2 regions of the Streptomyces sp. NPDC048751 genome follow, and region 1 is predicted to be linked to the other one. Evidence: riboswitches for the same ligand, from Rfam matches in the RefSeq annotation. Region 1 holds a riboswitch; the other holds the start of a gene.

Region 1 (14,469 bases):
AACGACGAATCGCCGTCCGCCCCTCCGCTGTACCGGCCTCGCATCTCCAACATCCAGACGGAGACAGGCGAGTCGATCACGGTCGAGTACAACCAGACCCCGTGCGCGGGCAAGACGCTCGACTTCAAGCAGGCCGACGCCAACACCAATTCCTGCTACCCCGTGTACTGGACAGTCCCGGGTGCCTCCAAGCCGATCGCCGACTGGTTCAACAAGGTCACCGTCCACAGCGTCACCGCGGCCGACCTGACGATCGCCGCGCAGTACAACCCGGACGCTTCCAAGATCCCTGCCGGCTCCGAGGCCCACACCTACACCTACGCCTACTCGGGTCCCGCCTGGCACCGCGACGACTCCGACCTCACGGACGACCAGTACCGCACCTGGGATCAGTTCCGCGGCTTCCGGACCGTCACCGTGCGGACCGGAAAGGCGCCCGAGCCGGTCACCCAGCAGACCACCACCTACCTCCAGGGCATGGACGGCGACTACAAAGCAGACGGCAGTCGCCGCTCGGTCAGCGTGGACGCCACGGTCGGCGGCAAGAACGTCGAATCCGTCACCGACGCCGACCAACTGGCGGGAGCCGCCCTTCAGGCGGACACCTACACCGTCTCCGGCGGAACGGTGAACGCCTCCACCGTCAACGGCCCGTTCACCTTTACCACCACCGCGCACACCGACCGCACCTCGTGGACCGCCTGGACCCAGGAGGACCACCCGGGTGAGACCAAGCCGGACAAGGCCACCCTGCCCGACCTCACCGCCCGCAGGGTCAGTTCGACCCAGACGCACGGCTACGCCCGGCTCGCCGACGGCACCTGGCGGCACACCCGCACCGACACGGCGTACGACGACGAGGGCCGCGTGCAGTCGGTGGACGCGCACGGCGACGTCTCCGTGGCCGCGCAGGAGAAGTGCAGCACCACCGACTACGCGAAGCCGCCGTCTTCGGCCGGCAACAGCATGCTGCTCGCCTATCCGGACCGGATCACCGAGGTCTCCGGGCCCTGCGGCACGAAGGCCGACGCTGACACCCTGCTCTCCGACAAGAAGATCTACTATGACGGCGACGGCTCCGTCACCGCCCTCGGCTCCTACGGCACGGTCACCCACCCGCACGTCACCGCTACCCAGGTCGCCACCGCCGTCGCCGACGACGGCACCGAGACCTGGCGTACCACCAGCGGCATCGCCTACGACGATGCGGGCCGCGTCACCGACGCCCTCGACACCACCGGCAAGGGCACGCACACCGACTACCTGCCCAAGTGGAGCAGCACGGGCGGCAACACCAACCCCACCAGCATCGTCTCCACCAATCAGAAGCAGTGGAAGGTCACTTCCACGCTCGATGCGCTGCGCGGCCTGCCCCTGCGCAATGTGGACGCGAATGACCGCGTCACCGACATCACGTATGACGCCCTCGGCCGCCGCACCGCGGTCTGGCTGCCTGGACGCGACAAGGCGACCCAGAGCGCGGACCTGACGTTCGCGTACTCCGTCAACCACGGAGCGGTCCCAGCACCCGGCGGCACCATCACCCAGCCCGGCGACCCGACCTCGGTCACTACCCGCACCCTGCGCGAGGACGGCACGTACGCGACGTCGATCAGCATCTACGACGGGATGCTCCAGCCCCGGCAGGTCCAGACGACCGCCGATGGCGACACGGACTCGGGCCGGATCATCTCCGACACGTTCTACGACTCCCACGGCTGGCCGAGCGCCTCTTACGCCCCGTACTCGGAGCCGGACCACGGTCCGTCCGCCACCCTGTACGCGGCCAACGAGAACGAGATCCCGGCCGAGACCACCACGACGTACGACGGCCAGGGCCGCGCCACCGCGAGCACCCTGTGGCACCAAGCCGTCAAGCAGTGGAGCAGCACCAGGGCCTACCCGGGCGCCGACGAGACGGACGCCACCCCACCGGCGGGCGGATCGTCTACGGCCGTCTTCACCAACGCCCTCGGTCAGACCGTGAAGTCGGTGGTGAGGAACACGGGCGCCACGGTCACGCTCAAAGGCGGCAGCATCATCCCGTCCGGCACCTCGCTGACCTCCAGCAGTGTGCGGCTGACCATGCAGGCCGACGGCAACCTGGTGCTGACCGCCCTGGCGAGCGGCAAGACCGTCTGGTCCAGCGGGACGAGCGGGAACGCGGGAGCCTACGCCCAGTTCGGCACCGATGGCAACCTCGCCGTGTACACCGCTGCGGGCGCCTCCAAGTGGAGCACCGGCCTGACCGCCACCACCGGCGCCACCCTCCAGGTACGGGCCGACTCCACGCTCGCGGTGGTCGCGAGCGACGGCAAGGCCGTGCCGTGGAAGCAGGGCACCGCGGGTGCGATCCCGCCCGCCGACGCCACCACCCGCTACACGTACACCCCCGCCGGACGGATCGACACGGTCAAGGACAGCGCGGGCAACACCTGGTCGTACACCTACGACCTTCTCGGCGAGCCCACGGCCCAGACCGACCCCAACACCGGTACGGCCTCTTTCGACAAGTACGACGTCCTCGGCAACCTGCTCCAGGCCACCGACGCGCGCGGCCAGGTGATGTCGTACGCCTACGACTGGGACAACCGGCCCACGGCAAGTTACGCGGGGCCCTGGTCGGCGACGCCCGACCCAACCAAGCAGCAGACCGCCCGCGTCTACGACACGCTCGCCAAGGGCTACCCGACGTCCTCCACCCGGTACGTGGGCGGGGCGAGCGGCAAGGCGTACACCGAGGCGGTCACCGGCTACAACACGGCTTACCAGCCGCTGGGTTCGACGCTGACGATGCCCGCAGCCGACGGTTTCCCGGGCAAGGCCGGCAAGGACAGCGGCACGATCACCTACACCCGGACGTCCACCTATACCCCCAACGTCGGCCTGTTGGCGACGACCCAGTACCAGGCGGACGGCGGCCTGCCGGCCGAGCGCATCGGCTTCGGCTACACGGTGCAGGGCGAACTGGACGGTTTCGGCGGGGACATCAGCCCCGCCAACACACCGTCGTATCTGGACGGCACGGTCCACGACCCCTTCGGCCGGGTGCTCCAGGCCAATTACGGCCCCACCGGCAAGGAACTCGCGACCTTCGCCCAGTACGACGCGACGACCGGCCGCACCACACAGACGTCCAGCATGCTGCAGACCTCGACGACAGCCCTGGACGTCGTCAACTACCGCTACGACCGGACCGGTCAGCTCACGGCGGCGGACGACCTTCAGAACAACACCACGCACGACACGCAGTGTTTCTCCTACGACTCCTTCCAACGGCTGACCGCCGCCTGGACGGACACCGCAGGGATCAGCGGTTCCGGAACCGCGCCGGTGGGTGCTGTCGGCGGATGTGCGACGGCGTCCGTGCAGACCAGCGCGGCCCCCGTGAAGACGAAGACGGTCGGGGGCCCGGCGCCGTACTGGCAGACGTACACCTACGACCTGCTGGGCGACCGCACGGGCACGGTCGACCACGACACCACCGGAAACGCCCTCGCCGACACCACCCAGGCGACGACGTACCCGGGTGTCGACGGTACGACCCCGGCGGCGCGTCCGGACCAGGCGGGCGCGACCACGACCACCAACCCCGGCACGGGTACGGCGACGCAGACGCCGTCGTACACGGACGCGACGAGCGGCAAGAACGCGGGCAACACGGTCAGCCGCGCGACGAGGACGACGGGCCCGATCACCACCGGCTTCACGCTCTCCGGCGGCGGCAAACTATGCCTGGAGGAGACCGGTTCGGGCGCCAAGGTCGAGGTCAGCGGATGTAGTTCCGCCGTTGCCCAGAATTGGACGATAGGCACCGACGGCACGGTCAAGGCGGGCGGGTTCTGCCTGGACACGGCCTCCAACGCGACGACCTCCGGCACGGGCGTCATCGCCGATACCTGCTCGACCGACGCCACCCAGAAGTGGCGGGTGACGTCGACCGGCACCCTGGTCAACGCCGCCAAGAGCACCCTGTGCCTGACCGACCCGGGCGCCAGCGCGACGAAGGGCACCCAACTGACCGCCGCCACGTGCGGCGGCAAGGGCCAGACCTGGTCCACGATCACGACGGGTGCGTTGCCGGCGGGCCAGACACAGACGTTCACCTACGACGCGGAGGGCCGCACGGCGACGGTGTCGACGCCGTCCGGCACGACGACCCGCACAAGCAAGTACCTGTACGACGCCGACGGCAACTTGCTGGAGCAGACCGCATCGGTCGGTGGAGCGGACAAGACGCGGATCCTGTACCTCTTCGGCGGCGCGGAGCAGCTGACGCTGGATGTGGCGACGAAGACGTGCACGGCGTTGCGGTACTACGCGGGCCCGGACGGCACGCGGATCACCCGCTCCAGCGCCGGCGACGTCACGTACCAGGTGGCCACGTCCCAGGGCACGGCGACCACGGCGGTGGATGCCTCAACTCTGGCCGTCACCCGTCGCTACTACGACCCGTACGGGAACCCGCGCGGTACTGAGCCGTCGACGTGGGTGGCGCCGGACGAGAACCACGGCTTCCTGGGCAAGCCCAGTGACTCGGTCACGGGCCTGGACCTGCTGGGCGCACGCAACTACGACCCGACGCTGGGCCGCTTCCTCACCCCCGACCCGCTCTTCGAGGCGGGCGACCCCAACCAGATGGGTGGCTACAGCTACGCCGGCGACAACCCGGCGACGCGGTCCGACCCGTCGGGGCTGTGCCCCAAGGACATCTGCGACGGGTACGGACAGCACACCGGGACGACACCGACCACCACGTCCGGCGGCGGCACAGGGGGCGGCGGCAGTGGAGGGTCGCCGAGTCCGTCGCCGGGGCCTGCTCCCACCGACACCTCCAGCGGTGGCTCGGGTTCGTCGTCCTCCATGGTGCCGGCCGCGCAGTCCCTGCCGCACGCGAACCTCAACGAGAAGATCGATCCGCACGGCGTCACCGCGGTGCTGGATTCCATCCTCACGGCGCCGTTCCATATGGCGAACTGCACGTTCTGGCTCTCTGGCAGCGGTGCCGGCCACGACCAGTCCTGCGAGATCGCAGGTGGTGTCGTCTCGGGTGGCGGACTGGAGGGCGGTGTCGCCGGAGCCGCGGGGCGCGGGTTGGCCGGTGACCTCGAAGGCGCGGCCGAGGGAGCCGTCGAAGGCGACGCGGCCGCGGCGGCCGGCGCGGGCGCCAGGGCGGTCGAGGAAGCAGCGGCCGACGCAGCGGATCTGGTTGCCATCAAGCGGGCGAACGCTCAGGTGCGAGCGGAGGCAGCGGATGGGGCGTCGGCCGCGCCGAGTTCACCGGCGGTCGGTGCCTCTGGGACCAGGCCGTCGGCCCGGGACTCACGGCCGCCGGTGCGGAACGGCGACGTGGGAACCAAGGCACATCAAGTGTCAACGGTCACCAAGACCAAGGCGCCCAGGGGAACGCCCATTGAGGACGGCCTCGCCGGTGCGCGCAATCTCCGCGATCGGCTGGCGAGCCGTACGCTGTTCCCCAATAGGAACGCGATCCCCGTAAACAGGCATGTGCTGAAGAAGACGTGGACCGCGGGCTACAACGCGGAGACGGGCGAGATCGCGGCTGCGTCTTCCGGGTGTGGCTACTGTGCGGAAGGAAACGTCATCAACGCCTTGGGCGGCGACGCCAACCGGGTAATGCTGACACGGGCCCTCTACTGGAATCCGAGGGTAGGCGGCTGGGACGAGAAGGAAATCTGTGCGAACTGCCAGACCTTCCTCACCCCCGACGACGTCGAGCCCGGGGCCTGGTACGAACACCCAGGGCCGTGGGATGAAAGGTGATCACCGTGGCACGTAAACTCAACTGCAAAATATCAACACCCGCAGTCCCCGGAGAGCCGGTGTGAGTATCAGACCGTCGTTGATTCAGGCCGAACGGGTCCCTTGGGCTTCCCTGCGGTGCGGCTGTGGCAAGACGGGCACGCATCTGCCCGAGATCTTTGCCAGGCTGCTGGAGGCTGGGACACCGGATGAGATCGCGGAGGCGACGCTTGAGGGGCACATCAACATCCAGTCACTTCTGTTCGAGGTGGCAGTGCCGGTGACGGCGATGATTGTCGCGGCCCTGCAGGAGGACCTCTCCGAGCCTGTGCGCTTGGAATTGCTCGATCATCTGCTCACCTGCGTGGCGGGGGAGTCCCACTGGACCGAGGTTGAGGCAGGTTCGCCCGAGATCGAGATCGACTGCCAGATCGCGGCGCGGGAGGGTATCTGGACGCTCTATCAGGAATACGCCACCGGCCACGCGATGCTGGCCCGCTACATCCTCGAAGGAGTGGACAACGATTCGGAGCGTTTCGCGTACTTCGACGCCAAACTGATCGGCCGTATCGAGAAGCAGGCGAAGCGTCACGGGCCGACTGGGTTCTGAGGCCGGTGCCGGTAGCGGAAGCTTTTGGCAGGTGAGTCTCGCTCGTGCAGAATTGGAAAGGCATGACTGGAATGCGATCCCGTGCGGGTGCGGTCAGTCTGCTCTGCATCTGCTCGACACCCTGGAGTCCACCATCGGGGGGAATTCCGCCGGGGCCGTCCGGAGCCTGGATGACCACGTGTTCGTCCAGTCCATTTTGATGCCCCCGGCGCCCGCGGTCTGCGCGGTGGTCATGGCGCATCTGGCCGACGGCATGGCCCTGCCGCAGGAGAAGGAGATCCTGAGGCTGCTCCTCGGGTTCGTCGCGGGCGAGGTGGACGGCGACTCGCCAAGGGGTACGCAGATGATGTCCTGGACACCGTCGAGTGGGACTTGGCACGGCTGCGGCACTACCGGACCCGGTGAGGGCACAGTGCTCAGCACTCGATGATGTTCACCGCCAGCCCACCCCGCGCCGTCTCCTTGTACTTCACGCTCATGTCTGCCCCCGTGTCCTTCATGGTCTTGATGACCTTGTCGAGGGACACCTTGTGGGAGCCGTCGCCCCGCATCGCCATGCGGGCGGCCGTGACCGCCTTGACCGCGGCCATGCCGTTGCGCTCGATGCAGGGGATCTGGACGAGGCCGCCGACGGGGTCGCAGGTGAGGCCGAGGTTGTGCTCCATGCCGATCTCGGCCGCGTTCTCGACCTGTTCCGGGGAGCCGCCGAGGACCTCCGCCAGTGCGCCCGCCGCCATCGAGCAGGCCGAGCCGACCTCGCCCTGGCAGCCGACCTCGGCGCCGGAGATGGAGGCGTTCTCCTTGAACAGCATGCCGATCGCGCCCGCGGCGAGCAGGAAGCGGACCACGCCCTCCTCGTCGGCGCCCGGCACGAAGTTGACGTAGTAGTGCAGGACCGCGGGGATGATGCCGGCCGCGCCGTTGGTGGGGGCGGTCACCACCCGGCCCCCGGCCGCGTTCTCCTCGTTCACCGCCATCGCGTAGAGCGTGATCCACTCCATGGCCAGGGCCAGCGGGTCACCCTCGGAGCGCAGCTTGCGCGCGGTGTTCGCGGCCCGGCGGCGTACCTTCAGACCGCCCGGCAGGATGCCCTCGCGGGACATGCCGCGCGAGACGCACTCCCGCATCACCCGCCAGATCTCCAGCAGACCCGCGCGGATCTCGTCCTCGGTGCGCCAGGCGCGCTCGTTCTCCAGCATCAGCGCGGAGATCGACAGGCCCGTCTCCTTCGTCAGGCGCAGCAGCTCGTCGCCCGTGCGGAAGGGGTACTTGAGGACCGTGTCGTCGAGCTTGATGCGGTCCGCGCCGACCGCGTCCTCGTCGACGACGAACCCGCCGCCCACCGAGTAGTAGGTCTTGGACAGCAGCTCGGCGCCGGACGCGTCGTACGCCCACAGCGTCATGCCGTTCGCGTGGTACGGCAGGGCCTTGCGGCGGTGCAGGACCATGTCGTCGTCGAAGGAGAACGGGATCTCGTGGTCGCCGAGGAGGCGGAGGCGCCCGGAGGCCTTGATCTCCTCCACTCGCTCGTCCGCCGTCTCGACGTCCACCGTGCGCGGTGAGTCGCCCTCCAGGCCGAGCAGCACCGCCTTCGGGGTGCCGTGGCCGTGGCCGGTGGCGCCCAGCGAGCCGTACAGCTCGGAGCGTACGGAGGCGACGGAGTCCAGCAGGCCCTCGTTGCGCAGCCGGCGGGCGAACAGGCCCGCCGCGCGCATCGGGCCCACCGTGTGGGAGCTGGACGGGCCGATGCCGATCGAGAACAGGTCGAAGACCGAGATGGCCACGGTGACTCCTCAATACAGGGGTGGTGCGAGGGGGTGGGGCACCCGGCACTCAGGTCGGGTGCCCCGCCGGCACGTGATTACTTGTTCAGGCCCGGGTACAGCGGGTGCTTGTCGGCCAGGGCCTTCACCCTCGCCTTCAGACCCTCCGCGTCGAACGACGGCTTCAGCGTCTCGGCGATGACGTCCGCGACCTCGGCGAAGTCTTCGGCCGTGAAGCCGCGGGTGGCCAGCGCGGGCGTACCGATCCGCAGACCCGACGTCACCATCGGCGGACGCGGGTCGTTCGGGACCGCGTTGCGGTTGACGGTGATGCCGACCTCGTGGAGACGGTCCTCGGCCTGCTGGCCGTCCAGCTCGGACTCCCGCAGGTCCACCAGGATCAGGTGCACGTCCGTGCCACCGGACAGCACGTTGACCCCGGCCTCCCGGGCGTCGGCTGACGTCAGCCGCTCGGCGAGGATCCGCGCGCCCTCCACCGTACGCCGCTGGCGCTCCTTGAAGTCCTCCGAGGCGGCGACCTTGAAGGAGACCGCCTTCGCCGCGATCACGTGCTCCAGGGGACCGCCCTGGAAGCCCGGGAAGACGGACGAGTTCAGCTTCTTCGCGAAGTCCTTCTTCGCCAGGATGATGCCGCCGCGCGGGCCGCCCAGCGTCTTGTGGGTCGTGGAGGTGACCACGTCCGCGTGCTCGACGGGGTTCGGGTGCAGGCCCGCCGCGACCAGACCGGCGAAGTGCGCCATGTCGACCCACAGGTACGCCTCGACCTCGTCGGCGATCCGGCGGAACTCCGCGAAGTCCAGCTGCCGCGGGTACGCCGACCAGCCCGCGATGATCACCTTCGGGCGGTGCTCCTTGGCGAGCCGCTCGACCTCGGCCATGTCGACCAGACCGGCGTCGTCCACGTGGTACGCGACCACGTTGAACTGCTTGCCGGAGAAGTTCAGCCGCATCCCGTGGGTCAGGTGGCCGCCGTGCGCCAGGTCCAGGCCCAGAATCGTGTCGCCGGGCTGGGCCAGCGCGAACAGGGCGGCCTGGTTGGCGGAGGCGCCCGAGTGCGGCTGCACGTTGGCGTACTCGGCGCCGAACAGCTCCTTGACCCGGTCGATCGCGATCTGCTCGGCGACGTCGACGTGCTCACAACCGCCGTAGTAACGGCGGCCCGGGTACCCCTCGGCGTACTTGTTGGTCAGGACCGAGCCCTGCGCCTCCATGACCGCGAGCGGAGCGAAGTTCTCCGAGGCGATCATCTCGAGCGTGGACTGCTGGCGGTTCAGCTCGGCGTCGACCGCGGCGGCCACGTCCGGGTCGAGCTCGTGCAGGGGCGTGTTCAGAACAGACATGGGGCTTGAGGCTCCTCAGCCGGCGGAGTGGGCGGCGTACTCGTCGGCGGTGAGCAGGTCGGAGGGCTCCTCCGAGACCCGCACCTTGAACAGCCAGCCACCCTCGAAGGGGGCTGAGTTCACCAGCGACGGGTCGTTCACCACGTCCTCGTTGATCTCGGTGACCTCGCCGGAGACCGGGGAGTACAGGTCGCTGACGGACTTGGTGGACTCCAGTTCGCCACAGGTCTCGCCCGCGGCGACCGTGGAGCCGACGTCCGGGAGCTGGGCGTAGACGACGTCACCGAGCGCGTTGGCCGCGAACTCCGTGATGCCGACCGTCGCGACGCCGTCCTCGGCGGCCGACAGCCACTCGTGCTCCTTGCTGTAGCGCAGCTGCTGGGGGTTGCTCATGGCCTGAATTCTCCTGTACGCGGGGGAGTGCTGGTGAATGAGTGACTGCTGAAACCGCTGATGAGCAGCGAAATGTGCGCGGGGTCACGCCGGGAGGCGAGGCGCCGCGCCCAGTGTCTACTTCTGGCGCTTGTAGAAGGGCAGCGCCACGACCTCGTACGGCTCGTGAGTGCCCCGGATGTCGACGCCGACGCCCTTCGTGCCCGGCTCCGCGTGCGCCGCGTCGACGTACGCCATGGCGATGGGCCTGCCCAGCGTGGGGGAGGGGGCGCCGGAGGTGACCTCGCCGACCACCTCGCCGCCCGCGACGACGGCGTACCCGGCGCGCGGGACGCGACGGCCCTCGGCGACCAGGCCGACGAGGACGCGCGGCGGGTTCTCCTGGGCCCGCGAGGCCGCCGCGGACAGCGCCTCGCGGCCCACGAAGTCGCCCTCCTTCTCGAACTTCACCACCCGGCCGAGCCCGGCGTCGAAGGGCGTCAGGGAGGTGCTCAGCTCGTGCCCGTACAGCGGCATGCCCGCCTCCAGGCGCAGCGTGTCCCGGCAGGACAGACCGCAGGGGACCAGTCCGACGCCCTCGCCCGCCTTGGTCAGCGCCTGCCACAGCTCGACGGCATGCTCCGGCTTCACGAACAGCTCGAAGCCGTCCTCACCGGTGTAGCCGGTGCGCGCGATCAGCGCCGGGACACCGGCGACCGTCCCGGGCAGGCCCGCGTAGTACTTCAGCCCGTCGAGGTCGGCGTCGGTGACGGAGGCGAGGATGCCGGGCGACTCGGGGCCCTGCACGGCGATCAGCGCGTACGCGTCGCGGTCGTCGCGCACCTCGGCGTCGAACCCGGCGGACCGCTCGGTGAGCGCGTCCAGCACCACCTGGGCGTTGGAGGCGTTGGCGACGACCAGGTACACGGTCTCTTCGAGCCGGTAGACGATCAGGTCGTCGAGGATGCCGCCGTCGGCCCGGCAGATCATCGTGTAGCGGGCCCGGCCCACCTTGACGCCCCCGATGTTGCCCACCAGGGCGTGGTCGAGGAGCGCGGCCGCCTGCGGCCCGGCCACGGTGATCTCGCCCATGTGGGAGAGGTCGAACAGGCCGGCCCGGGTGCGCACCGCGAGGTGCTCGTCGCGCTCGGAGCCGTAGCGCAGGGGCATGTCCCAGCCGGCGAAGTCGGTCATCGTCGCGCCGAGCCCGCGATGCACGGCATCGAGCGCGGTACGGCGGGGTTCGGTACTGCTCATCGGTCGGTCGTCTCCCATGGCATGACAGGACGGGCGAGGGCGTTCCTCCCCATCTGTCATCGGAACCTGAGAGGTTCGCCATGACCGCACAGGGGTCCTGGCTTGCACCTTGGGTGGAGCCACTGCGACAGCGGCCCGCTTTTCAGATGTGCCTCGCCCGCGCGGTAACGGGGCCTGAGAGATTCAAGGGAGGGACTTGCTCCTTCGGCGCCCCAGCGACAGCTGCTGCTGGGAACTCTCCCGCGCGGATTCAAACGGCCGGTATGCAGTTGGCGGCCTCATCATTGCACGCCCGCACCCCCGCGCGGCAGGCCGCATCTGTAACCGGCTTGTGGCAGGAAGCGAACGAAATGACGAGGCACCTCGTATTACCTTCTCTTTACACTCGGCGGGGAGGGACAGTCGTGAACCACTCCAGGGGAGGACGATCACGGTGAACAGGACCACCGCGTACGCGACCGGCTCGGCCGTCGCGCTGCCCGCACAGCCGGTCGCCCCGGCCCGGGAGGCGTACGGCCCGCAGCCCGTCGTCCGCGACCTGCGCGAGCGCGCGGGCCACAGCCCCCACGCCCTGCTCTTCGGCCCCCGCGACGTGGTCGTGGTCACCGGTCTGCCCGGCAGCGGCAAGTCCACCCTGATGCGGCGCGCGGTGAAGGGCGTCGGCATCGACTCCCAGGACACCCGCGACCGCTGGGACGCCCGCATGCCCCGCCTCCTGCCCTACGCCGTCTACCGCCCCCTCGTCCGCCTCGCCCACTACGCCGGACTGCGCCGCGCCCTGCGCTCCGGCGCGGGCGTCGTCGTGCACGACTGCGGTACGCAGGCCTGGGTGCGCCGCTGGCTGGCCCGCGAGGCCCACCGCCGGGGCGGCACCCTGCACCTGCTCCTTCTCGACGTCACCGCGGACACCGCCCTGGCCGGCCAGCGCGAACGCGGCCGGGGCGTCTCCCGGTACGCGTTCCTGCGCCACCGCACGGCCGCCGCCCACCTGCTGCGCTCCGTGGAGCGGGGCGAACTGCCCCAGGGCTGCGGCTCGGCGGTGCTGATCGACCGGGCCGCGGCGGACACCCTGCGCCGCATCGGCTTCACGGGCTGAGCCGGCCCCGTCGGCCGAGTCTGGTCACGGGCCGAGCACGACGGGGAACGGGGCGGCCGGTACCCGATAGCCTTTCCGCCACAGCAGTGGTTCCCGGCAGACGGTTGAGAGAGATGGACTTCCCGGCGGATTTTCCCGCGGACTTCCCGGCACAGGCACACCCCCACTCGCACGGCGGCTGGCCAGGCAACGAACTGGAGGAGGTGCTCTCCGCCTCCCTCGGCGTGCCGGGCGCCGGCGGCCGGATCGTCGAGGTCCTCGGCCGTAGCTTCGTCTGGGTGCCGCTGCCCAACGGCGGCGGCCCGCACAGCGGCCCGCTGGACCTGCCCACCCTGGAGATCGAGGGCCAGGCCTATGTGCCCGTCTTCAGCTCCGAGGAGCAGTTCCGCCAGGTGGTCGGCTCCCACATGTCGTTCACGATCGCCCCGGCCGTCGAGTTCGCCCGGGGCCTGCCCCCGCAGGTCGGCATCATGGTCAACCCGGACGGCCTGGTCGGCGTCCCGCTGCCGCCGCCGGCCGTGGCCGAGCTGTGCCGCTCCGGCCGCACCCCGCTGGACGACCCCACGAGCGGCGGCCGCGTCCGCCTCTTCGAGCCCGACTGGCAGGACGACCCGATCGACTTCCTCGCCGCCGCCTCCACGGAGTTCGCCGCCACCGGCGTCGTCAGCACCGCCCGCCGCTGCCTCGCCACCATCGAAACGGCCGACCCGGTCATGTTCGTCGGCGTGGAACTCTCCCACCTGGAGGGCGACCTCCGAGTCCTCCCCCTCGACGCCCTCGGCCGAGCCCTCGGCCAGGCCCCCACCCCCTGGCCGGTCAACCTGGTCCTGCTGGACGTGGCCCAGGGCGACCCGGTGGCGGAGTGGATGCGAGAGAAGGTCCGCCCCTTCTACATACGGGACCTGTAGCGACCTCCAGGGGCGCGGGGCTGTATCGATATGCGGCTCCGTCGCGTGGGCGCGACAACCCCCACGACCCGCACCCGCCACCGTTCGACCACTCCCACCTGCTGGCGCGGCTCTTGCCGGTCGGTCCACCTAAGCTGGTTTCATACACGAGGCCCACTCAACTCACGAAGGGCGGTAAAGGTGAGCGCGAGCGGCACCGCCGCGACCGGACAGGTCGAGCACATGCTGCGCCAGGTGACGCCCGGGCGTTACGACGCCTACGAGGCACTCCTGCGCGCGCTCGCCACCCCCTCCTCCGGCCAGGTCTGGATGCTGCTGTGGCACGGCCAGGCCGGCTCCCCCGACGCCCAGTACGGGAACATGGAGGTCGACGGCCACGGCTACGCCCCCTGCGTCACCTCCGCCCAGGAACTCTCCGCGAGCGGCTGGAATCGGTCGTACGAGGTGGTCGACGGCCTGGACGTGGCCCGCACCCTCTACCCGGACCACTACGGCCTCTGGCTGAACCCGCACGCCCCGGGCGGCGGCGTCGGCATCCCCTGGCTAGACCTGCGGCGGATCGCGACCGGCCTGGACCGCCAGCCGGCCGGACCCCTGCGGCTGTCCGAACCCGGTATCGAGATCCCGCAGTTCTACGCCCTCCTCGCGCAGAACGCCCACCGCACCCCGGCCGTCCGCTCGTTGCGCCGCGCCTGGGTCCAACCGGCGCTCGGCGCGCCGTATCTCGCCATCGGTCTCGACGTGTACGAGACCTCGCCGACCGCCGTCGACTCGGTGCGGGCGATGATGCAGCAGTCGATAGGGGCGGTACCGGACGGGCTGCCGGTGTCGACCGTCGCCATGACCGACGAGTACGACCCGGTGGTGATGTGGCTGCGCGGCCAGGCGCGCCCCTTCTACGACCGCGAGGCCCACGCGGCCCCCGCGCCGGCTCCTGCGGGTGGGTACGGGTATCCGCCGGCGTCCGGAAGATACTGACCGTCGACGGTGCTCCGGCATCGCCGAAATGGTAGCGGAGCTTTATCTTCGCGCGTAGATCAAGCCGGAAAATCACGTTTCGGTCCTGTCTGTCCTAATTCGCCCTCGTCCGGCCGCCGTTACCTGCTGTCCGGATAACGGAACCCCCCAGACAGCATCACGTTTACGCATCCTTTCACCCTTAAGTCTGGCAACAGATCGCCAAAGCGTTGAAGACTCCCGCACCAGGGGTGTTTCGCCCCTGTGTACGACGGACTGAGTCAATGCCGCCACAGCGGCAAGTGCGGGCCGGCCAACCGCCGGTTGAGAGGGGTCCCTGCCAGATGACGGCACCATTGCACGAGCCGACCGCGGAAGCGGC
Region 2 (14,469 bases), on a different contig from region 1:
GCTCGGCCGTCAGCGGGAGGGTGAGACCGGGCCCGAGGCGCCGGAGGGGCCCACCGCCGCCCGGATCGGGAAGGCCGAGCTGCTGACCGCCGCCGGGATCGACGAGCGGGAACTCGCCGAGTGGGAGTCGTACGGGCTCGTCACACCGCTGGAGGGCGGGGTGTACGACGCCGAGACGGTCACCGTGGCCTCGCTCGTGCTCGAGCTGGGGCGGTTCGGGATCGAGCCGCGCCATCTGCGGATGATGAAGGCCGCCGCCGACCGTGAGGCGGGACTGGTGGACCAGGTGGTGGCCCCGCTGAAGCGGCACCGCAATCCGCAGACCAGGGCCCATGCCGAGGCCCGCACCAAGGAGCTGGCGGGGCTCACGGTGAAGCTGCATGCCGCGCTGGTGCAGACGGCCCTCGGGGTCCGGCTGCCCTGAGCGGGCTGTTCGCCGGCCCGTCGGGAGGGTCCGGGATGGCCTGATCGGCCGCCGGTTCCCGGCCCGACTACCCAAACGTCCCGGGCACGGCCTAGGGTTGCTGTGTGAACGAGCTCGATGTCGTAGGTGTCCGGGTCGAAATGCCCTCCAACCAACCGATCGTGCTCCTGCGTGAAGTGGGAGGCGACCGCTACCTCCCCATCTGGATCGGGCCGGGGGAGGCGACGGCCATCGCCTTCGCCCAGCAGGGCATGGCCCCCGCGCGACCGCTGACCCACGACCTGTTCAAGGACGTGCTGGAGGCCGTCGGCCAGGAGCTCACGGAAGTGCGCATCACGGATCTTCGTGAAGGCGTCTTCTACGCGGAGCTGGTCTTCGCCAGCGGGGTCGAGGTGAGCGCCCGCCCGTCGGATGCCATAGCGCTCGCACTGCGCACCGGAACGCCGATCTACGGCAGTGACACGGTGCTCGACGACGCGGGCATCGCGATTCCGGACGAGCAGGAGGACGAGGTGGAGAAGTTCCGCGAGTTCCTCGACCAGATCTCGCCCGAGGACTTCGGCACCAGCAGCCAGTAGCGCGTCGGTGCGACCGGAACGGCCCCGTGTCCGCGGGGCCTCGCCTCCGTGATGCGTGCCTCACGGGCAGCCCTACGGGACGTGTACCGAAATGCCGGTATTTGCCAGTGGCGCGGGAGTGCGTCCTGCGGCTCTCCGTGAACGCATTCGGCTAGCCTTTCCCCGCGGTGGGGCACGGGAAACCACTCCTTGGGTGATTATCACTCGGCGTGCCGAGTGTGGCGATCGTTGACGCACCCCTGGTGACTGCCTACCGTCGAGAAGGCAGGTCAAGGACGGAGGTCGGCGTGAGAAGCAGCGGCGACGGTACGACTGGGGGTGCCCCGGGACTCGGTTCCGGGGGAAGCGGTCCGTACCCTCCCCCAAGCTCTCGGCTCCGCTCGAGCAGGGGGTACCCCCACCCCGGCAGCGCGGCCGACCACGCACCGCAGCGACCGGCGGCCGTGCCGAGCGGCGGAGGGGCGGCGTCCATGGAGACCGAGGAGATCGGTTACCGCGGTCCGACGGCCTGCGCGGCCGCCGGCATCACCTATCGGCAACTCGACTACTGGGCCCGTACGGGGCTCGTCGAGCCGAGCGTACGGCCCGCCTACGGATCCGGGACGCAGCGGCTGTACAGCTTCCGGGACGTCGTCGTCCTGAAGATCGTCAAGCGGTTCCTCGACACCGGGGTGTCGCTGCAGAACATCCGTACCGCCGTTCAGCACCTGCGCGAGCGCGGCTTCCGCGATCTGGAGCGGATGACGTTGATGAGCGACGGTGCCACGGTCTACGAGTGCACGTCACCCGACGAGGTGCACGCGCTCCTCCAGGGCGGACAGGGCATCTTCGGTATCGCCGTGGGTGTGGTGTGGCGGGACGTGGAGAGCGCGCTGTCGCAGCTGCACGGGGAGCGGATCGACACGGGGGAGACCCTCATGGGGCACAATCCGGCGGACGAGCTGGCGCGGCGGCGCAACCGGGCGGTCTGAGAGCCGCCGGCGGGCGGCTGAGGGCGGTGCCGGGAGGGCATTGTCAGTGGCGTAGGGCAGCATCGGAGATGTGAGAACCGCGCCCACGATCCTGCATCTCGACATGGATGCCTTCTACGCCTCGGCGGAGCAGGCGGCCAAGCCGAGTCTGCGCGGGAAGGCCGTGATCGTGGGCGGGCTCGGGCCGCGCGGGGTGGTGGCGACCGCCTCGTACGAGGCACGGGTTTTCGGGGTGCACTCGGCGATGCCCATGGCCCAGGCGCGCCGGCTCGCTCCGAACGCCGCGTATCTCGTGCCGCGGTTCCAGTTCTACCGGTCGATCAGCGATCAGGTCATGGAGCTGCTGCGAGCGTTGTCGCCGCTGGTGGAGCCGCTGAGCCTGGACGAGGCGTTCGTGGATCTGGAGGCGGGGGGAGCGGCCTGGGACGAGGAGTCCGCGCTGCTGGTGGGGGCGAGGCTGCGCGCCGACATACGTGACTTCACGGGGCTCACGGGGTCGGTGGGCCTGGCGGCCTCCAAGATGCTCGCGAAGATCGCTTCCGAGCGGGCCAAGCCGGATGGGCTGGTGCTGATCGAGCCGGGGACCGAGCGGGCGCTCCTCGGGCCGCTGTCGGTGCGGACCCTGCCGGGGGTGGGGCCGGCGACGGGGGACCACTTGCGGCGGGCCGGGATCACCACCGTCGACGAGATCGCCGAGGCGGGGGAGGACGAGCTCGTACGGCTGCTCGGGAAGGCGCACGGGCACGCTCTGTACGCAATGGCGCTGGCGCACGACGAGCGGCCCGTGGTGGCGGAGCGGGAGGCGAAGTCGGTGTCGGTGGAGGACACGTACGACGTGGACATCCACGATCGCGTGCGGGTGGGGTTGGAGGTCCGGCGGCTGGCGGACCGGTGTGTACGGAGGTTGCGGGCGGCGGGGTTGTCGGGGCGGACGATCGTGCTGAAGGTGCGGCGGTACGACTTCTCGACGCTGACGCGGTCGGAGACGTTGCGGGGGCCGACGGACGATCCGGCGGTGGTGCGGGAGGCGGCGGGGCGGCTGCTGGACTCCGTGGACACGACCGGTGGGGTGCGGTTGCTGGGGGTGGGGGTCAGCGGGCTCGCGGACTACACGCAGGAGGATCTGTTCGCCCAGGCGGCGGGGGAGGGCGTCGAGGAGCCGGAGGAAGAGACACGCGGGGAGGTGGTGATGGGGGAGCCCGAGCCCGCTGAGCGACGGTGGCATCCGGGGCACGATGTGCGGCACTCCGTGTACGGGCTCGGGTGGGTGCAGGGGAGTGGGGTAGGGCGTGTGACCGTACGGTTCGAGACGCCGGGGTCCGAGCCGGGGCGGGTGCGGACGTTTCGGGTTGACGATCCTGCGTTGGAGGGGGTGGAGCCGGTGCCGTTGGTTACACGGCGAGCCCTTGCAGGGGCTGGGCCTTTGGGTGCCGGTTCAGGGGATGTGGGTGAGGCAGGCGCGGGTCCGCCGGGCAGGCCGTAGGTGGGTCGCGCAGCCCGGCGCTGACGGGTGCCGCTGCGCCCACCCTCCCCCACTCTCGGATTCGCTCGAGCGGGGCCCCCCATCGCCCCAGCGGCACGTCTGCCCGCAACAGGCCCCAGGGCAACTGGTGGCGCGACCGGTCAGGGTTCGTCCGGGCCCGCGACCTTGCCGAAGTCGCGGTCCGGGAGGGGAGGAGGTGGGGCCAGGTCGAGGCCGTAGTGGTGGTAGAGCTGGAGTTCTTGTTCGGGGGAGAGATGGCGGCCCACGCCGAAGTCGGGGGCGTCCTTGATGAGGGCGCGGTCGAAGGGGACATGCAGGGTTCCCTCGATGAGTTCGCTGGGCTCGAGGGGGACGAAGGCGTCCCGGGAGAAGAGGCCGGTCCGTATGGCCGCCCACTCGGGCACGCCGGTCGCGTCGTCGAGGTAGACCTCGTCGATCGTGCCGATCTTGGTGCCGTTGCGGTCGAACGCCTTGCGGCCGATCAGGTTGCGCGGATCGATGTCGGTCTGCACGGGCCCTCCACTTGCTCGCAACTCATCCGTAAGCACTACAAAAGAGCACATTGGGGAAGGTGGCCACTCGAAGGCCCGTGCGGAGATCTCGCTGGTACGCTGACAACGGCTGCTGACCCCGTGCGGGAGAGTCCTCCAGACATCATCGGAGGCGCCGAAGGAGCAAATCCTCCCCGGAATCTCTCAGGCCCACGTACCGCACGGACGAGGTCACTCTGGAAAGCAGGGCGGATGTCGTCGACGGCTTCCGCTCTCACCGACGGTGAAAGCCGGAGGCCTTCGGGCGATCCGGTGAAGCTCTCAGGTCGAGATGACAGAGGGGGAGGCCGTCCGGGTACCCGTGCAGTGGTGCCCCTCGAAGGTCGTGTCAGACCAGGAGGCCTCCGCAATGACCGCCCACCGCATTCCGCTCTCCGAGCTCGAGAAGGGGATCCCCTTCGAACAGCGCCACATCGGCCCCGACCACGAGGCCCGGGCCAAGATGCTCGCACAGGTCGGCTACGGCTCCCTGGACGAGCTCACCGCCGCCGCGGTCCCGGATGTGATCAAGAACGCCGACGCGCTGGACCTGCCGGGCGCTCGCACCGAGGCCGAGGTGCTGGCCGAGCTGCGGTCCCTGGCGGATCGCAACCAGGTGCTCGACTCCATGATCGGGCTCGGCTACCACGGCACCTTCACTCCGCCGGTCATCCTGCGGAACGTGATGGAGAATCCTGCCTGGTACACCGCCTACACGCCGTACCAGCCCGAGATCTCGCAGGGGCGCCTCGAAGCCCTGCTGAACTTCCAGACGATGGTCGCCGACCTGACGGGGCTGCCGACCTCCGGCGCCTCGCTGCTCGACGAGGGCACGGCCGCCGCCGAGGCCGTGGCGCTCTCCCGGCGCATGGGCAGGAACAAGAAGGGCCTCTTCCTGGTCGACGCGGACGCGCTGCCGCAGACCATCGCCGTGATCGAGACGCGTGCCGAGCCGACCGGTGTGGAGGTCGTGGTCGCGGACCTCAGCGAGGGGATCCCGGCCGAGATCGCCGAGCGTGAGATCAACGGTGTGCTGATCCAGTACCCGGGGGCCTCCGGTGCCGTACGCGACATCAAGCCGGTCATCGAGCAGGCGCACGAGCTGGGTGCGCTGGTCACCGTCGCCGCCGATCTGCTCGCGCTGACGCTGCTGACGTCGCCCGGGGAGCTGGGAGCCGACATCGCGGTCGGGACGACCCAGCGGTTCGGTGTGCCGATGGGCTTCGGGGGGCCGCACGCCGGATACATGGCGGTGCACGAGAAGTTCGCGCGCAGCCTGCCCGGGCGGCTGGTGGGCGTCTCCGTGGACGCCGACGGGAACAAGGCCTACCGGCTGGCGCTGCAGACGCGGGAGCAGCACATCCGCCGGGAGAAGGCGACCAGCAACATCTGCACCGCGCAGGTGCTGCTCGCCGTCATGGCCGGGATGTACGCCGTGTACCACGGCCCCGAGGGGCTCAAGGCGATCGCGCGGCGGACCCACCGGTACGCCACCGTTCTCGCCGCAGGACTCGCGGCGGGCGGGGTGGAGGTCGTGCACGGCGCCTACTTCGACACCCTGACCGTGCGGGTGCCCGCGAAGGCCGCGGAGGTCGTCGCCGCCGCCCGGGAGCACGGCGTCAACCTGCACCTCGTCGACGCCGACCACGTGTCGATCGCCTGCGACGAGACGACCGCGCGGGCCCAGGTCGGTGCGGTCTGGGCCGCCTTCGGGGTCGAGGGCGACATCGAGGCCCTGGACGCGGCCACCGAGGACTCACTGCCGCGGGAGCTGCTGCGCACCGACGAGTTCCTGACCCACCCCGTCTTCCACCAGTACCGCTCCGAGACCGCCATGCTGCGCTACCTGCGCAGGCTGGCCGACCGGGACTACGCGCTCGACCGCGGCATGATCCCGCTGGGCTCCTGCACGATGAAGCTCAACGCGACGACGGAGATGGAGCCGGTCACCTGGCCCGAGTTCGGCCAGCTGCACCCCTTCGCGCCCGCCGAGCAGGCGCAGGGCTACCTCACGCTCATCCGGGAGCTGGAGGAGCGTCTGGCCGAGGTCACCGGGTACGACAACGTGTCCCTCCAGCCCAACGCCGGGTCGCAGGGTGAGCTGGCCGGCCTGCTCGCCGTACGCGGATACCACCGGGCCAACGGTGACGAGCAGCGGACCGTGTGTCTCATTCCGTCGTCCGCGCACGGCACCAACGCCGCGAGTGCCGTGATGGCGGGCATGAAGGTCGTCGTCGTGAAGACCGCCGAGGACGGTGAGATCGACGTCGAGGACCTGCGGGCGAAGATCGAGCAGCACCGTGACGAGCTGGCGGTGCTGATGATCACGTACCCGTCGACGCACGGGGTGTTCGAGGAGCACGTCGCCGACATCTGCGCGCAGGTGCACGAGGCCGGCGGCCAGGTGTACGTCGACGGGGCCAACCTCAACGCGCTGGTCGGGCTGGCCAAGCCGGGGCACTTCGGTGGTGACGTCTCGCACCTGAACCTGCACAAGACGTTCTGCATCCCGCACGGCGGTGGAGGCCCGGGCGTGGGGCCGGTGGGCGTGCGGTCGCACCTGGCGCCATATCTGCCGAACCACCCGCTGCAGCCCGCCGCCGGGCCGGAGACGGGCGTGGGGCCGATCTCGGCCGCGCCCTGGGGGTCGGCGGGGATCCTGCCGATCTCGTGGGCGTACGTGCGGCTCATGGGCGACGAGGGGCTGAAGCGGGCCACGCAGGTGGCCGTGCTCTCCGCCAACTACATCGCCAAGCGGCTCGAACCGCACTACCCCGTGCTGTACACCGGGCCGGGCGGGCTCGTCGCGCACGAGTGCATCATCGATCTGCGGCCGCTGACCAAGGCCACCGGCGTGAGCGTCGACGACGTCGCCAAGCGGCTGATCGACTACGGGTTCCACGCGCCGACGATGTCCTTCCCGGTGGCCGGCACGCTGATGATCGAGCCGACCGAGTCCGAGGACCTGACCGAGCTGGACCGGTTCTGCGAGGCGATGATCGCGATTCGCGCGGAGATCGAGAAGGTCGGTTCGGGCGAATGGCCCGCGGACGACAACCCGCTGCGCAACGCCCCGCACACCGCCGCCGCGCTCGGCGGTGAGTGGGCGCACGTGTACAGCCGTGAGGAGGCCGTGTTCCCGGCCGGGGTCTCGGCGGCCGACAAGTACTGGCCGCCGGTGCGCCGTATCGACCAGGCCTTCGGTGACCGGAACCTGGTCTGCTCGTGCCCGCCGCTGGACGCGTACGAGGACTGAGCCGAGGGTCGAGGGCTCCCCTTTCCGGTTCCGGGTCTCCGGGGCCGGAAAGGGGAGCCCTCGGCGTTTCACGCCGTGGCGAGGGCGACCTCGGTCGACTTGATCAGGGCGACCACGGACGAGCCGGGGGCGAGGGCGAGGTCCGCGGCGGCGTCCGCGGTGATGACGGCCGTCAGCGCGCCGCTCTCGATGGACAGCTTCACCGAGGCCATCGCGCCGCCGGTGGCGATGTCGGTGACCGTGCCGGGGAGCCGGTTGCGGATGGACAGGCCTTCGACCGGACCGGTCGCGAGCGCGACCTCCGTCGACTTCACCAGGGCGCGGACGGCGGAGCCGGGGGCGAGGCCGAGTTCCGTCACGGCTTCCAGGGTGATCGCCGCGGTGAGGGGCTGGCCGCCGGTGAGACGCATGCCGACGGTGGCCATCACCTCGCCTGGGGCGATGGCGGTGATGGTGCCGGGGAGCTGGTTGCGGATGCTCATCGTCATGGGCATCAACGTAGAGCCCTCGATGTGTTATGTCGGGTATGCGTGGTCTGCGCGCCCTTCGCGCGTCCGTTCAGGTGCGGTCGATGTGTACGTTTGTCGACTTCACGCGGGCGGTGGCCTCCATGCCCACCTCCAGCCCCAGGTCCTCCACGGCCTCACGGGTCAGCAGGGAGACCAGGCGGTGCGGGCCTGCCTGGATCTCCACCTGAGCGGCCACGTCGCCGAGCTTGATCGCGGTGACGATCCCGGGGAAGGCGTTGCGGGCCGAGGTGTACGAGGTGCCCTCCTCGGTGCTCCCGGCCTTGGCGAGTTCCACGGAGAAGGCGGCGAGATCCTTGCCGTCGATGAGGCGTCGCCCGGTCTCGTCGCGGTGGGTCGCCACCCGGCCGGCGTCCGCCCAGCGGCGCGCGGTGTCGGGACTCACGCCGAGCAGCCGCGCCGCCTGGCCGATTGTGTAGGACTGCATGCCGGTCACGATAGGGCCGCGGGCCGGGAACCGTGGAGGTCGGGGTGATCTCTGGGGTCCCGCGTACGCGTGCCGTACTCAGCCCGTGTGCACGCGCGGCCTGCGGGTGCGGTCCGGTTCCGCCTCGCGCAGCACCTCCCGGGTGACCGGGGCGACCTCGCCCTGGCCGAAGAGGAAGAAGCGCAGGAAGTTGGCGAAGGGGTTGCCCTCGGTCCACTCGAAGTAGATGTGCGGGGTGCAGCCGGTGGTGTCGCGGACGTGCAGGAGCAGCGCGGCCAGCGCGTTGGGGACGGAGGAGGACTCCATGGTCAGTACGCGATAGCGGTTGTGCAGGACCTCGCCGCGTACGGTGAGACTCGCCTCGAACTCGGAGGGGTCGGTGACCGTCACCTCGGCGAAGACGAAGTCCTCCTGGCCGGGGATGTCGTTGTCCTCCCGGATCTGCTCGATCTTGTCGCGGTACTCGGCCTTGTCCCGGCTGTCGGGCTCATTGGCGATGAGGCGGATCTTGCGGCTGGCCATGTCCCGTACGAAGCGTTCCGCCAGGGGGTCGAGCGTCACGCTCGTCACGCGCAGTTCGAAGGCGCGGGCCAGCCGGGACAGCAGCGAGACCAGGATGATGCCCGCGATGAAGCAGGCGCCGATCTTCACGCCGTCGGGGCGCTCGATGACGTTCACGACGGTCGTGTACAGGAACACCGCCGAGATGACCGCGAAGGCGATCGTCCAGTTCCGTTGGCCGGCCTTGCGGGCGGCGATGGTCACGGCGATCGCGGCGGAGCTGATCAGGACCAGCACGCCGGTGGCGTAGGCGCCGCCCTGTGCGTCGACGTCGGCGTCGAAGATCCAGGTGACCAGGAAGGCGACCAGGATGAAGACGATGACCATCGGGCGGACCGCGCGTGCCCAGTGCGGCGCCATGCCGTAGCGCGGCAGGTAGCGGGGCATCAGGTTCAGCAGGCCGGCCATCGCGGACGCGCCGGCGAACCAGAGGATGGTGATCGTGGAGATGTCGTAGACCGTGCCGAAGGCGTTGCCCAGGTACTCGTGGGCGAGGAAGGCGAGGGCGCGCCCGTTGGCCTGGCCGCCGGACTCGAACTCCTTCTCCGGGATGAGCAGGGTGGTGATGAAGCTGGTCGTGATCAGAAAGACGCTCATGATGAGGGCGGCCGTGGTGAGCAGCTTCTTGGTGTCCCGGATCCGGCCCTTGGGCTCCTCCTCCGTGTCACCGGGGTCGCCCTTGACGTGTGGCATGACGGCGACGCCGGTCTCGAAGCCGGAGAGACCCAGCGCGAGTTTCGGGAAGACGACGAGTGCCATTCCGATCATGACGAAGACGTTGCCGTGCTCGGCGGTCAGGGCACTGGACCAGTCGGTGATCAGATGGCCCTCGGTGGCGACGTGCCACAGCCCGACCACCACCACGACGACGTTGAGCGCGAGGTAGAGGCCCACCAGGACCACGGCGACACCGATGGCCTCCAGGAAACCCTTGAGGAAGACCGCGCCGAGCAGGGCCACGAGGATGAGCGTGATCAGCAGTTGCTTGTCGTGCAGGGCGCTGTTCAGATGAGGGTTCTCGACGAGGTGGGTCGAGGCGTCGGCTGCCGACAGGGTGATGGTGATCAGGAAGTCGGTGGCGGCGAAGCCGAGCAGGGTCAGGACGAACAGCTTGCCCTGCCAGAAGGACAGCAGGCGCTCCAGCATCGCGATGGAGCCCTCGCCGTGGGGGCTCTCCTCGGCCACCCGGCGGTAGACGGGCAGGGCGCCCGCCAGGGTGACGATCACCAGCACGATGGTCGCCACCGGTGACAGCAGGCCGGCGGCGAGGGCGGCGATGCCGGGCTGGTAGCCGAGGGTGGAGAAGTAGTCCACACCGGTCAGGCACATGACCCGGTACCAGCGCTGGCCCTGGTGCGCGGGTTCGGGCTGGGCGTGCGGTCCCTGATGGCCCTGGCCCTTGCCCATGTCGGACAGGCCCTCCAGCATCCAGGCGCGCAAGCGGCTGGGCGCCGGCTGTTCGGTCGTGGCCATCGGCGTGCTCCTGAGGTGCGGGTCAGCGTGCGGTTCTGGCCATCACGCGGACGGCGGCACCAGCGTAAGCAGAGAGTGACGCCTGGGCCTATGGATCATGGGTGGCCTGCGCGTCAAGCTTCCGTTAAGACTGGCCGTCGGCACGTAGCCGCGCATCAAGACGGTGGTTCGGGGACCGGCGAGGCCCCGACTGAGCCGTACGGGGACGGCGTGGCCGACGGCCGGAGTGGCCACCCAGCGTCACAGGCTGCAAGGCACGGGGGCGGGTGATCGGCGGGGCAGGGCGCCGGGCCCGCTCACTGCAGGCCGGGGACGTCGGCCGCGAAGGAGGCCGGCAACATGGTCGACCTCGACTCCGACCCGACGAAGCTCATCGAGATCGTCGGGATCGGCAAACAGCTCCTCATCACCCGGGGCGCGCTGACGACGTTCTCCATCGCCGACGACGTCGCGAAGTACCTCGCGCTCATCCCGGCCCTGTTCGCGGCGGTCTATCCCGGGCTGGACAAGCTGAACATCATGCGGCCGGCCTCGCCGAGGGCAGGTGACGCCGAGCCCTTTCTTGCCCAGGGTGCCCTTCCTCCCGTCCACTCCGTAATGTTCGTCAGTCAGGCCGAATGTTTCGAGTGGGCGGGAGGAGGGGCAGAGGTCCGTTCGGACGTACGAGAACTCCGTCCTCGCGCATTCCATCCCGACCTGGTGCTGCCCCTGCACTCCGGCGTCCACGCCCCATCGTCCGAGGGTGGCACCCCGGGGTCACAGCGGCCTGGCGCCCCGCTGAACCCAAGCCACCGTGACATCGATGTGCCCGGGGAGCGGAAGAGGTCCCCGCGTGGATCGGCCCGGTGCGGCAGCGCCTCGCCCGCGGCAGGTATCGCCCGGGCCCGCTCCTTCTGACCGCCGACATCAGAGCGACGGACGTACAGCTGCCCAAGGCCACTCCCCCCGGAGCCAGAATGCCCCGCGGTCCTGGTCGGCGGTCCTCTCTGACCCCAACTCTGCGCACGTGTCGCGCAGTTTGCCGAGGGTCGTCAGTGGATTCACCGTGTCCGAGGGGTTGCCACTCGTCGGACGCTGTCCTTAGGGTGCGGCATCGACGAACCTTTCAGGATCAACTCCGAAACTTTCGCACCCCCGAGGAGCGCATGATGGGCGAGCCGGCACTGTCCCGCCGCGGTTTCCTGGCGGCATCCGCCGCGGCCGGTCTGAGCATCACGGCACTGAGCGGCTGCGGCGGCGGCTCGGACGGGGGGTCGTCGGGGACGACCACCCTGGAGTGGTGGCACATCATGACCACCGAACCCGCCAAGGGCGTCTGGGCCTCTCTGGCCCGCCAGTTCGAGTCGCAGAACCCCAAGGTGAAGATAAAGATCGTCGCCCTGGAGAACGAGGCGTACAAGTCGAAGATGACCGCGCTGACCGCCTCCGGGAAGCTGCCGGACATCTTCCACACCTGGGGCGGCGGTGTCCTCAAGCAGCAGGCCGACGCGGGCCTCGTGGAGGACCTCACCGACCGGACCAAGGACTGGACGGGCACCCTGCTGCCGGTCGCGAAGGAGCCGTACCTGCTCGACGAGAAGGTCTACGGCATCCCGGACGACATCGGCATGGTCGGCTTCTGGTACAACAAGGCGCTCTTCAAGAAGGCCGGGATCGCCACGCCCCCGACCACCTGGTCCGGCTTCCTCGACGCCGTACGGGCCCTGAAGTCCGCCGGGGTCGCGCCCATCGCCCTCGCCGGCAAGGAGAAGTGGCCCGGCATGTACTACTGGGCGTACCTGGCGATGCGCACCGCCGGAATCGACGCCCTCCAGAAGGCCGCCGCCAGCAAGGACTTCACCGGGGCCGGGTTCGTCGAGGCCGGTGAGCACCTCAAGGAGCTCGTCGCGCTCCAGCCGTTCCAGAAGGGGTTCCTCGGCGCCGCCTACTCCGGGCCCACCGGGCAGGCCGCCGCCGTCGGCAACGGCAAGGCCGCCATGGAGCTGATGGGTCAGTGGGCGCCCACAGTGGAGCGGACCGAGGGCAAGGGCCTCGGCGCCAACCTCGGTTTCTTCCCCTTCCCCACGGTCGAGGGCGGAAAGGGAGCGCTCACCGAGGTGTTCGGTGGAGGCGGCGGACTCGCGCTGCGTCAGGGCGCCCCGCAGGCGGCCGTCGACTTCCTGAAGTTCTTCGCCTCGGCCGGCACCAACCGCGAGCTGGTGAAGAAGACCGGCACACTCCCGGTGGTCACGGCGGCCGAGGACGCGCTCACCGACCCCAACCTGAAGGCCGTCCAGGCGCAGTTGAAGGCCACCACCGGCTTCCAGCTCTACCTCGACCAGGCCTACGCGCCCGCTGTCGGCCAGGAGGTCAACGACAGCGTCGCCGGGCTCGTCGCCGGCTCCAAGTCGGCCGAGCAGGTCGCGCAGTCGATCACCAAGGTCGCGAAGGAAGAGCAGTAGGCCGCGATGACCTCCACCTTCCTGCCGGACAAGCGCTCCGGCCCCGACACCGCGCCCCCGGCCCCGGCCGGCAGGCCCGCGCCGGGGCGCGTACGGCGGCGCGTGCTGCACTGGCTCACCGCGGTCTCCTTCCAAGTGCCCGCGCTCGCGCTGTTCGGACTGCTGGTCCTGCTGCCGATGCTCTTCGCGCTCTACGCCTCCTTCTTCCGGTGGGGCGGCTTCGGCATGCCCTCCGACTCCATCGGCCCGGACAACTTCACCCGGCTCTTCGACGACCCGGTCTTCCTCGGCGACCTGTGGCGCTGCCTCGTCCTGGTGGTGCTCTCGCTCGCGCTGCAACTGCCGTTCGCGCTCGCCATGGCCGTACTGCTCAACCAGCGGCTGCGTGGCCGGGCCTTCTACCGGATGCTGTTCTTCGCGCCGTACATCCTGTCCGAGGTGATCACCGGCATCCTCTTCTCGATGATCTTCGCGCCGGACGACGGACTCGCCGACCACGTCCTGGGCGGCATCGGCCTGGACGGATTCGGCGGGAAGTGGTTCTCCGACCCCTCCACCGTCATGGCCACGGTCTTCCTGGTCATGATGTGGAAGTACTTCGGCTTCCACATGATGCTCTACCTGGCCGGACTGCAGTCCATCCCGGCCGAGTTGACCGAGGCCGCGATCGTCGACGGCGCCGGACCCTGGCAGCGGTTCCGTAACGTCACCCTGCCGCTGCTCGCGCCCACACTCCGCATCAGCGTCTTCCTGTCCGTGATCGGCTCGATCCAGCTCTTCGACCTGGTGTGGGTGATCACCGCGGGCGGCCCCGACCACCACTCCGAGACCATGGCCATCACGATGTTCCAGTACGGCTTCAAGCGCTACCAGGTCGGCTATGCCAGCGCGATCAGCGTGGTCATCTTCGGCATCAGCCTCGTCTTCGCACTCGCCTACCAGCGGTTCGTGCTCCGCCGCGACCTCGAAGGGGCCACCACGACCATGCGGGGAGGCGGACAGTGACGGCCGGTCAGAAGCGCCGGGGCAGGAGTCTGCCCCTGCACGTCGTCCTCGTCGCCGTCGGCGCGGTGATGGGCGTACCGCTGCTGTACGCGGTGTTCTCCGGGTTCAAGTCCACCGACCAGCTCTCCCGCAACCCGATCGGGTTGCCCGACCCATGGGTGACCTCGAACTACACCGGCATCCTCGGTTCGGGCGACTTCTGGCGGATGCTCGGCAACAGCACGCTGATCGCGGTGGGTACGACCGTGCTGGTCGTCGCCGTGTCGGCGCTCGCGGCGTTCTCCTTCGCCCGGTTCGCCTTCCGCGGACGGGAGGCGATGTTCACCCTGTTCACGATGGGGCTGATGTTCCCCTTCGCGGTGGCGGTCCTGCCGCTGTTCCTGCTGCTGCGCTCGCTGGACCTGCTCGACAACCCGCTCGGGGTGATCCTGCCGCAGGCCGCGTTCGGGCTGCCCATGACGATCGTGATCCTGCGCGGCTTCTTCCGGGAGATCCCGGCCGAACTGGAGGAGGCGGCCACGTTGGACGGCTGCGGCCCGTTCGGCTTCTTCTGGCGGATCCTGCTGCCCATGGCCCGTCCCGCGCTCGGCACGGTGTCGGTGCTCGCGGTGGTCGGAAGCTGGAACAACTTCCTGCTGCCGCTGCTCGTGTTCAGCGAGCCCGACTGGTGGACCATTCCGGTCGGCGTCCAGCAGTTCCAGGGCCAGTACTCCTCGGACACCGCACGGGTCTTCGCCTACCTCGTCCTCGCCATGGTCCCCGCCCTCGCCTTCTACTCGGTCGCCGAGCGTCA

What was found. A riboswitch is a leader RNA that binds a small molecule or an ion and turns the genes downstream of it on or off. The one in region 1 is predicted to bind glycine.
Region 2: linked by a shared signal. The riboswitch ahead of gcvP (aminomethyl-transferring glycine dehydrogenase) and the one ahead of gcvT (glycine cleavage system aminomethyltransferase GcvT) in region 1 are both predicted to bind glycine.

What each region holds. Positions count from the first base shown of each region.
Region 1 is NZ_JBICUX010000010.1:191,379-205,847, reverse strand. Features, by position in the region: gene ACGFNV_RS30520 (RHS repeat-associated core domain-containing protein) at 1-5,784, shown strand, start outside; gene ACGFNV_RS30515 (hypothetical protein) at 5,846-6,373, shown strand; gene ACGFNV_RS30510 (hypothetical protein) at 6,573-6,803, shown strand; gene ACGFNV_RS30505 (L-serine ammonia-lyase) at 6,790-8,157, opposite strand; gene glyA (serine hydroxymethyltransferase) at 8,235-9,497, opposite strand; gene gcvH (glycine cleavage system protein GcvH) at 9,513-9,890, opposite strand; gene gcvT (glycine cleavage system aminomethyltransferase GcvT) at 10,008-11,126, opposite strand; glycine riboswitch at 11,279-11,379, opposite strand; gene ACGFNV_RS30485 (AAA family ATPase) at 11,560-12,222, shown strand; gene ACGFNV_RS30480 (enhanced serine sensitivity protein SseB) at 12,336-13,130, shown strand; gene ACGFNV_RS30475 (enhanced serine sensitivity protein SseB C-terminal domain-containing protein) at 13,311-14,108, shown strand; gene ACGFNV_RS30470 (ABC transporter permease) at 14,432-14,469, shown strand, end outside.
Region 2 is NZ_JBICUX010000015.1:6,984-21,452, forward strand. Features, by position in the region: gene ACGFNV_RS36570 (MerR family transcriptional regulator) at 1-424, shown strand, start outside; gene ACGFNV_RS36575 (bifunctional nuclease family protein) at 529-1,002, shown strand; gene ACGFNV_RS36580 (MerR family transcriptional regulator) at 1,290-1,973, shown strand; gene ACGFNV_RS36585 (DNA polymerase IV) at 2,044-3,456, shown strand; gene ACGFNV_RS36590 (PRC-barrel domain-containing protein) at 3,597-3,968, opposite strand; glycine riboswitch at 4,082-4,177, shown strand; gene gcvP (aminomethyl-transferring glycine dehydrogenase) at 4,357-7,242, shown strand; gene ACGFNV_RS36600 (molybdopterin-binding protein) at 7,311-7,730, opposite strand; gene ACGFNV_RS36605 (molybdopterin-binding protein) at 7,801-8,196, opposite strand; gene ACGFNV_RS36610 (amino acid transporter) at 8,275-10,230, opposite strand; partial or broken gene ACGFNV_RS36615 (potassium-transporting ATPase subunit B) at 10,540-10,764, shown strand; gene ACGFNV_RS36620 (extracellular solute-binding protein) at 11,379-12,671, shown strand; gene ACGFNV_RS36625 (carbohydrate ABC transporter permease) at 12,678-13,676, shown strand; gene ACGFNV_RS36630 (carbohydrate ABC transporter permease) at 13,745-14,469, shown strand, end outside.